Regions from separate parts of the Clostridium sp. ETTB3 genome, predicted to be linked through region 2. Evidence: a T-box and tRNA genes for the amino acid it is inferred to sense, from the RefSeq annotation. Region 2 holds a T-box; the other holds one or more tRNA genes.
The links. A T-box is a leader RNA that pairs with one kind of tRNA and senses whether it is charged. The one in region 2 lies ahead of ACUN06_RS00800 (glycine--tRNA ligase), so its partner is inferred to be a tRNA-Gly.
Positions count from the first base shown of each region.

Region 1: it has a tRNA-Gly gene. The T-box ahead of ACUN06_RS00800 (glycine--tRNA ligase) is inferred to sense a tRNA for this amino acid. The anticodon was not compared.

Region 1 is NZ_CP199832.1:344,660-349,344, forward strand. It holds gene ACUN06_RS01645 (immunoglobulin-like domain-containing protein) at 1-710, shown strand, start outside; tRNA gene ACUN06_RS01650 (tRNA-Gly) at 1,082-1,155, shown strand; gene ACUN06_RS01655 (HNH endonuclease signature motif containing protein) at 1,269-1,670, opposite strand; gene ACUN06_RS01660 (hypothetical protein) at 1,918-2,592, shown strand; tRNA gene ACUN06_RS01665 (tRNA-Gly) at 2,641-2,714, shown strand; tRNA gene ACUN06_RS01670 (tRNA-Lys) at 2,720-2,795, shown strand; gene ispF (2-C-methyl-D-erythritol 2,4-cyclodiphosphate synthase) at 2,963-3,439, opposite strand; gene ACUN06_RS01680 (hypothetical protein) at 3,566-3,754, opposite strand; gene ACUN06_RS01685 (class D sortase) at 3,890-4,483, shown strand; gene ACUN06_RS01690 (anti-sigma-I factor RsgI family protein) at 4,500-4,685, shown strand, end outside.
Region 2 is NZ_CP199832.1:165,084-169,768, reverse strand. It holds gene ACUN06_RS00800 (glycine--tRNA ligase) at 144-1,535, opposite strand; T-box leader at 1,630-1,794, opposite strand; tRNA gene ACUN06_RS00795 (tRNA-Asn) at 1,924-1,998, opposite strand; tRNA gene ACUN06_RS00790 (tRNA-Asn) at 2,027-2,101, opposite strand; tRNA gene ACUN06_RS00785 (tRNA-Asn) at 2,129-2,203, opposite strand; gene lysS (lysine--tRNA ligase) at 2,383-3,891, opposite strand; gene greA (transcription elongation factor GreA) at 3,907-4,389, opposite strand; gene dusB (tRNA dihydrouridine synthase DusB) at 4,531-4,685, opposite strand, start outside.

The DNA of each region.
Region 1 (4,685 bases), 180 kb from region 2:
TAGAACTTTTAAGCAATGATGTTAATCCTAGCATTGAAGGTAATTATAAAGCAAGGTATAGGGCAACTGATTTATATGGAAATTCAACAGAAAAGGAAATAAATATACAGGTTGTTAGAACTATAAATGTAACTGTACCTACTAAACTTCCATTTCAAATAGTAACAAACTTAATACCAAATGAAGATGGAAGTCAAGAGAATGATCAATTTGTATCTGGAGTACTAAAAATAAAGAATAATAATACTAGTCCAGTAAGAGTTAAAGTTGAATCATTTGCTAAAAAAGTTAATTCTGGTGAACTTGAAATTGTAGGACCAAATTCTTGTGATTGGGATAACATGAGTGAACAAGATTCCATGACAAAAATGGCATTGGGTATTTATATAAAGGATAAATCCTTAGCTCAGTCAAATTATAATGAACCAAACAATCCTTTATGGTTATCAACAAATAAACAAAATAGTAATACAGGTAATCCAGATTTTCCAGAAGACTCAGAAGAGCCAAGTTTAAGAACTGGAACAATTGAAGAGTTTATTGGAGATAATGTTAATGTGATAAACAAAGAGTTAGGTGTATTACCAGCTAAAGAAACTGGAAGTGATACACCAAAAGAAGCTAGTATAGGTTTTACAAGTAAACATGGTAAAAATTTTATTGGTGGAAGTGTTACAGGAAAATTTGAATTAATATTTAAATTTGAATAATTCATTAAAAGTATGGGGGTGTCGCATTAATAATAAATATTACAATATATTGTTGTTGATTTTTATTTTTTTAAATAATATTAAACAATATATTGTATATAAAAGTTTTAGTGCGACAGCCACATCTTTTTTTTATGGGAAATTATAAAAATTTGAATTTGTAAAGCTAGTTATATCAATTGATTTAAAGCTAACAAAAGATTACTTTGTGCAATTAGATATGGATATTTGAATAAAACAAGTTATAATTGCGTACAAAATATAATATAAAAATAAAAAAATTAAAAAAATTGTTGACAAGGTTAGTATTATAGAATATAATGATAATTGTTCAAGAGGTTAGTTATTCAGAAATAACTAAAATGAAATATGCGGGTATCGTATATCGGTAATACTCCAGCCTTCCAAGCTGGAAAGGTGGGTTCGATTCCCACTACCCGCTCCATATTGATAAGAAACCCAATTATTAAAAAGTTAATTAGAAATAGTTAACTTTTTTTATTTTATATGAAAAAGGAGTTGTACACTAATTTTTAGCAAAACAACTCCGTATAATTATTATAAAACTTCAACCAATAAATCTAATGCTAATTCTTCTAGAGTATCTATATTATATTTCACACAACCCATTAGAGTAAAAATTATATCATCACGTTTATAGCCTTCCTTATATCTTTTTAAATTTTTTAGTAATCTTTTTAAGGAATTATTATGAACTCCTAAGATTTGAGAAATTTCTTTTGGTGAATAATATTCCTTTTTTAAAGTATTGTACAATTTATTTTGCATCTCAATTTTATATTGAAGATCAACAAATTGATTTTGATGTGGACCATTTTTACCACGATGATGAAAAGCACAAAGATGCTTATAATTAAGTTCAATATCAAAACCACCTTCACTTCTATGAACTATATGATGAACATCAGCTTTATCTCCACATATTTCACAATTGTACAATAGATTGCCCCCTTTTAATTCTTTAGAATTATATAAATATCTACTTATATTATATTCTAAATAAAGTAAAATATCAAATTTACATTTTATAAAAACGTTTTCTAGTTGATTAGAACTACCATTAAGTGGTATATTATAAATGTAATATTAAATATACTGATGAATAAATATAAGTTATGCAGTACCATTAAGTGGTGTATTATAAATATAATATATTATATTTAACATTGTTAAGGAAGGTGATAGTATGAGACAAAATTATAATTCTTTTGAGTATTGGAAAAACTTTATTATGGAAAATAGGACCATAAGAGGTCATATGTTTATGAAAAATTTGCCTACTGATAAAAGTGTTTATATGCATACTTTGATTTTTTCTAAATATGGTGGATTAAATAGTATATGGGCATATTTCCCTAATATTAAAGTATTTATTGGATATATACAATATTCTTTTTTACAAGAAGCATTTTATACTTGGATAAATTGTAAGTATGGTCCTATTTCATACGTTCCAATAAAGCCAGTAGAGGAAATAATAAATGATGGTGAAAGTTCTGAAAAAATTACAAGAGAAGAAGCAGATAAAATGAGAAAAAATGTTTCTGATTTAAAGAGATTTTGGGATTTTCCAAATGATAAAGCTATAAGAGAAGTAAAAAAATTTTTAAGAGAATTTAATAGGACGTGGTATGGTGATAGTAGGGAATTTCTTTATATAAAAATGTTTGAAACTTCAGAGGAGCTTGGAAAATTTGTTTTAGAATCAAGCTATATGTCAAGTGGACAAGAAGAAATTAATAAGAAAACTGATAAAGAACTTAAAACATGGTTAGATATATGTAAAAATGCAACAACTGATAGAAAATCAGGGGAGCTTTTTAGAAACGTATTACAAAAAAATCTTACTGAGGTTATATAAAATATTGACAATATAATTTTTATTAAGTATAATTATATTGTCAAGTATGCGGGTATCGTATATCGGTAATACTCCAGCCTTCCAAGCTGGAAAGGTGGGTTCGATTCCCACTACCCGCTCCATTTATGCGCTATTAGCTCAGTTGGTAGAGCACCTGACTCTTAATCAGGGTGTCCCGGGTTCGATCCCCTGATGGCGCACCAAGAAGAAGTAATTTTTATTACTTCTTTTTTTATATCTAAGAAATTATAAAAAATTTTAAGAATAAATTACATATAAAAAGTGGTAAGTTATAAGAATTAAGTTAATAGCTTACCACTTTTAATTTTTAATTCGTTAAGTTTATTGATTATAATTAATGTTATAAAACTTAATTTTTATTTTGAATTAAACAAATAGCTTGTGAAGATATTCCAAGACCTTCTCCAGTAAAGCCAAGACCTTCTTCAGTTGTGGCTTTAACATTTATTTGATCAAGGGAAATGTTTAATGCATTAGCTATATTTTTTCTCATATCAGGTATATGAGGTGCCATTTTTGGTCTTTGAGCTATTATTGTTGCATCAATGTTTCCAATTATATAGTTATGTTGTTCTAAGAGCTTACCAACATGTTTTAGTAATTCAATACTTGAAATATCTTTATATTTTTCATCTGTATCAGGAAAGTGTTTTCCTATATCTCCTAAAGCAGAAGCTCCAAGAAGAGAATCCATTATAGCATGTAAAAGTACATCAGCATCAGAATGACCAAGTAATCCTAATTCATATGGAATTTTAACTCCGCCTAAAATTAAATCTCTATTTTCTACTAATTTATGTACGTCATATCCCATTCCTATTTTCATCAAATCACCTCATTAAAATATAGTTATTAATTTTATTGCAAAGCAATAATAATATTAAAGATTTAAATGTATTATATATATTTTAACATAAGATTTTATTTCAAAATAATAATGGGATAATAAAAATTAATAATTTGATGTTTTTCTGTTTGTGTATATAGATTGATTTTTATTTTTATTAGATGTAAATCTAAATGGAAAAATTTTTATCAATCTTGAGTAAAGTTTATATAAAAATAAATGAGGCTTAGAATTAATTTTTTTCCTTTTAAATGTAAAATCAATATAAATAATATTATCCTTATTATATTTCATAAAAAACTCCCCCCATATACTTTACATTAAAATATATTAATGTTTTTAGTCCTTATGTTATAATATATGTAGAAAAAATTATATATGTACAAATTTAGAGAAATAAAGATAAAATTTAATTAAGGGGTTGATTTATTGGATAAGTTTAGAAGGTTTATAGGTATATTGCTTATACTTATAGGGGTTAGTATAATAGGTACAGTAGTTTATAAGAAAATGGTTACTTCTAATAAGCAAAATGAAGTGTTAGAGAGTTTTGAAAATCAGTTAAAAGAAGATAATACAAATAATGAAAGTCATGAGGATGTAAATTTAGATTCAATAAATGGATATACTCCTATAGCAATAATGGAAATTCCATCAATTAGATTAAAGCAGCCTGTTGTCGAAGGGGTAACTGAAGATGTAATAAAGTATTTTTTAGGTAAGTTTCCAGAATCAGCAATGCCAGGAGAGGTTGGAAATTTTTCAGTTGCAGGACATAGAGTTTCTGATTTTACAGATGCTTTTATAAATTTATATAAGGTTAAGCCTGGAGATAAGGTAATTGTAACTACTAAAAGTGGAAAATATACATATGAAGTTGATGAAAGTTTTATTGTAGAACCAGAGCAAGTAGAAGTTTTAGACACTGCAGATTATGAAAAAATTACATTGATAACATGTACTATTGGATCAAAGAGAAGGGTTATAGTAACAGGAAGACTTATTGATAAAAGTGAGAAATGATAACTAGGGGGAATAAATGGATAAATTTCAAAGCGGTAAGTATAAATTTTCATCAGTAAAGCCTTTATTTTTAATTGGTAATTATGTAATAGGAGAAAGAGGCAAAGAAATTAATATCTTAGTAGATGAATTAATAAAATATAAGGTTCTTATAAAAGATTTAATTTCAAGAGAAGTAAGTTATTCTCAAAGAAATGAGTTG
Region 2 (4,685 bases):
ATTTATAGCTATTAATAATTCTTTCCAATTATATAAATAATTATATCATTATAATTTCTTATATTCTATAAATATAAATCTTATATAATATAAAAAAGGCAGTAAGAAATAATTATTAATAATCATTTCTTACTGCTTATTAATTAAAACTCTAAACTCTTAGCAATAAAGTCTGTTAATTTACTAATTTCAACTCTTTCTTGAGTCATAGAATCTCTATGTCTTATAGTAACACATCCATCATTTTCAGTTTCAAAATCAACTGTAATACAGAATGGAGTTCCTATTTCATCTTGTCTTCTATATCTCTTACCAATACTTCCTGTTTCATCATATTCAACATTGAAGTTTTTAGCTAACATTGAATATACTTCATCAGCTTTATCTGATAACTTCTTAGATAATGGTAATACAGCTGCTTTATATGGAGCTAATGCTGGATGTAAATGCATAACTGTTCTTACATCTCCACCTTCTAATTCTTCTTCATCATAAGCATCTACTAAAAATGCTAAAGCAACTCTATCAGCCCCTAATGATGGTTCTATACAATATGGTATATATTTTTCATTAGTTGTTGGATCTAAATATGACATATCAGTTCCAGAATGCTCTGCATGTTTCTTTAAGTCATAGTCTGTTCTATCAGCTATTCCCCAAAGTTCTCCCCATCCAAATGGGAATAAATATTCTATATCAGATGTTGCATTTGAGTAAAATGATAATTCTTCTTCACCATGATCTCTCATTCTTAAAGAATCTGCATTTACTCCTAAGTTTAATAAGAAGTTCCAGCAGTAATCCTTCCAATATCCAAACCATTCTAAATCTGTTCCTGGCTTACAGAAGAATTCTAATTCCATTTGTTCAAATTCTCTTGTTCTAAATGTAAAGTTTCCTGGTGTAATTTCATTTCTGAAAGACTTACCTATTTGAGCTATACCAAAAGGAACTTTCTTTCTTGAAGTTCTTTGAACTGATTTAAAGTTAACGAATATACCTTGAGCAGTTTCTGGTCTTAAATATACTGTATTGGCAGAATCTTCAGTTATACCTTGGAAAGTTTTAAACATTAAATTAAACTTTCTTATATCTGTATAATTCATCTTTCCACACTTAGGACAAACAATATTGTTTTTAGTTATGTATTCCATTAACTCTTCATTAGTCCATCCATCAGCTGTTGCCACTTCAACTCCACTTTCAGTCATATGATCTTCAACTAATTTATCTGCTCTAAATCTTGATTTACATTCCTTACAATCCATTAATGGATCTGAGAAACCACCAACGTGCCCTGATGCAACCCAAACTTCTGGATTCATTAATATAGCACAATCAACTCCAACATTATAAGGACTTTCTTGAACGAATTTTTTCCACCAAGCCTTTTTTACGTTGTTTTTAAATTCAACACCTAATGGACCGTAATCCCATGAGTTTGCAAGTCCTCCGTAAATTTCTGATCCTGGGAATATAAATCCTCTACTTTTACATAAAGCAACGATTTTATCCATAGTTTTTTCTACTGCCATTTCACTACCTCCATCATTGTGATAACCTTTTGACATTCCTGTCAAATTAAATTAACAAAATTTATTTTTTATAATAAAAAAAGCCTTATAACCACAAAGGGACGAAAATTAATTCCGCGGTTCCACCCTTCTTAGCTAAAGCTCAACTTTGCAAATTACACTCAAAAGCGCCCTTCATTTTAACTTTTTAATGATTTTCACCAGCCATCATCTCTCTAAAAAAAATATTAAAATTACTCCTCTTTTTCATCGTGTTTTATTAAATTATATATTAATTTTATCAAACAGCTTATAGATGTCAAGAAAAATTATATATTCTTTTATATAAAACAAAAGAGCTTTGTATCAACAGACATCATCTGCTCTTACAAAACTCTTAAAATAAAAATGGCTCCGCGAAGAGGACTCGAACCTCCAGCCTATCGGTTAACAGCCGAGTGCTCCACCATTGAGCTATCGCGGAATATTATTTGCAACAATTAAATTTAAAGTGGCTCCGCGAAGAGGACTCGAACCTCCAGCCTATCGGTTAACAGCCGAGTGCTCCACCATTGAGCTATCGCGGAATATTATTGCAGCAATGAAATTTAAAGTGGCTCCGCGAAGAGGACTCGAACCTCCAGCCTATCGGTTAACAGCCGAGTGCTCCACCATTGAGCTATCGCGGAATGTCATTGCATAATTTATTATATCAGCTTTTATATAAAATGCAACACTTTTTTTAAAATTTTTTATTTTTTATTTTAAATTTCACTTTTATTCTGCCATAAAACAATTTTATAGTTTTAAATAGGTCTTTAAATTCCCTAATAATATAAAAAAACCACCCAATGGTGGTTTTTTTATATTATTGATTTATTGGTTTCATTGTTGGGAATAGTATTACATCTCTTATTGATGCTGAATCAGTTAAGAACATTATTAATCTATCTATTCCTATTCCTAATCCACCTGTTGGTGGCATACCAGTTTCTAATGCACTCATAAACTCTTCATCAATCATATAAGCTTCGTCATCACCAAGTTCTCTTTCTTTTTCTTGCTGAGCAAATCTTTCTCTTTGAACGATAGGATCATTTAATTCAGAATATGCATTACATAACTCTCTACCAAATACAAATCCTTCAAATCTTTCGGTGAACATTTCATTTCCTCTCTTTTTCTTTGTAAGAGGTGAAATTTCTACTGGATAATCTATAATGAAAGTTGGTTGTATCATATGCTCTTCACAGAATTCTTCATATAGCATATTTAATACTTCACCTTTTGTTACAGTATTTAATGGTTTAGGGAATTCTAAATGTTTTTCCTTTGCAATAGCTTGAGCTTCTTCATCAGAGTTTATTGTAGCAAAGTCAACTCCAGCATATTCCTTAACAGCATCAACCATAGTTATTCTTCTCCATGGTGGCATAAAGTCAATTTCAGTACCTTGGTAAGTAACCTTAGTAGTTCCATTAACCTTCTTACATACTTCTGCAATCATATTTTCAGTTAATTCCATCATATCATTATAATCAGCAAAAGCTTGATATAATTCAATCATAGTAAATTCTGGATTATGTCTTACTGACATACCTTCATTTCTGAAAGTTCTTCCTAATTCATAAACTTTTTCAAATCCAGCAACAATACATCTCTTTAAGTATAACTCTGGAGCTATTCTTAAGAACATATCTAAATCTAAAGTATTGTGATGAGTTATAAATGGTCTAGCAGAAGCTCCACCAGCTATTGTTGCAAGCATTGGTGTTTCAACTTCTAAGAATCCTCTATTATCTAAGAATTCTCTTATACCTTTAATTATTTGACTTCTCTTAATAAAAGTATCCTTAACTTCTGGATTAGTTATTATATCTACTTCTCTTTGTCTATATCTTAAATCTGGATCTTTTAATCCATGCCATTTTTCTGGAAGTGGCTTTAATGATTTACATATTAATTCTATTTCTTTAGCTTTAATAGATATTTCACCTGTTTTAGTTTTAAAAACTTCTCCAGTACAAGCCACCCAATCTCCTAGGTCATTAGTTTTATATTGCTTTAATGCTTCTTCTCCAACTTCATCAATCTTTATAAATAATTGAATTCTTCCATCTCTATCGTATATATCAGAGAAAACAACTTTTCCTTGTCCTCTCTTAGACATAATTCTTCCTGCAACTGTAACATCCTTGCCTTCTAATTCTTCAAAGTTATCCTTAACCTGTTGTGAACTATGAGTTCTATTAACCTTATATACGTCAAAAGGATCTTTTCCTGCTTCTTGTAATTGAACTAGTTTTTCTCTTCTTAATCTTTCTTGCTCATTAAATTGAGACTCTAGTTCTTGTATATTCATTTCTTCAGTTGACATTCACTATACCTCCAATTAGCCTCTTCTTATTTCTAAGATTTCAAACTTACTTACTCCACTTGGAACTGTAACTTCCACTACATCTCCAACTTTTTTTCCTAATAATGCACTACCTACTGGTGATTCATTTGATATTTTAAAGTTCATAGGATCTGCTTCAGCTGAACCAACTATTGCATATTCAACTTCTTCATCAAATTCATAGTCCATAACCTTTACTATTGATCCTACTGAAACCTTATCTGTTGGTATTTCACTTTCATCAACAACAACAGCATTTTTTAACATATTTTCTAACTGAATTATTCTACCTTCATTAAAAGCTTGATCGTTTTTAGCTTCATCATATTCAGAGTTTTCACTTAAATCTCCATACCCTAAAGCTACTTTTATTTTTTCAGTAATTTCTTTTCTTCTAACAGTCTTTAAATATTCTAATTCTTCTTCAAGTTTTTTAATACCTTCGTAAGTCATTATATTCTTTTTTGTTTGACTCATAATCTTTCTCCCCTTCAAAGCTTTACTCTATTTTAACTCTTAAAATCTAATAAGCTTATTAATCTTAAAATCATTTTAAATATTATAAATCAGGCTATTTCATCTGTCAATAAAATAACTAACTATTTTCCTTCTTATAATTTAATAAGAAATATTACTTAATTCATTTCTATATTCTTTTAATATATTAAATACTTCCTCATTTGTTGATAAGGTATTTACTATATTTCTTAATTCACTACTTTTAGGTAATCCTTTTAGATACCAAGAAGTATGTTTTCTCATTTCTCTTACAG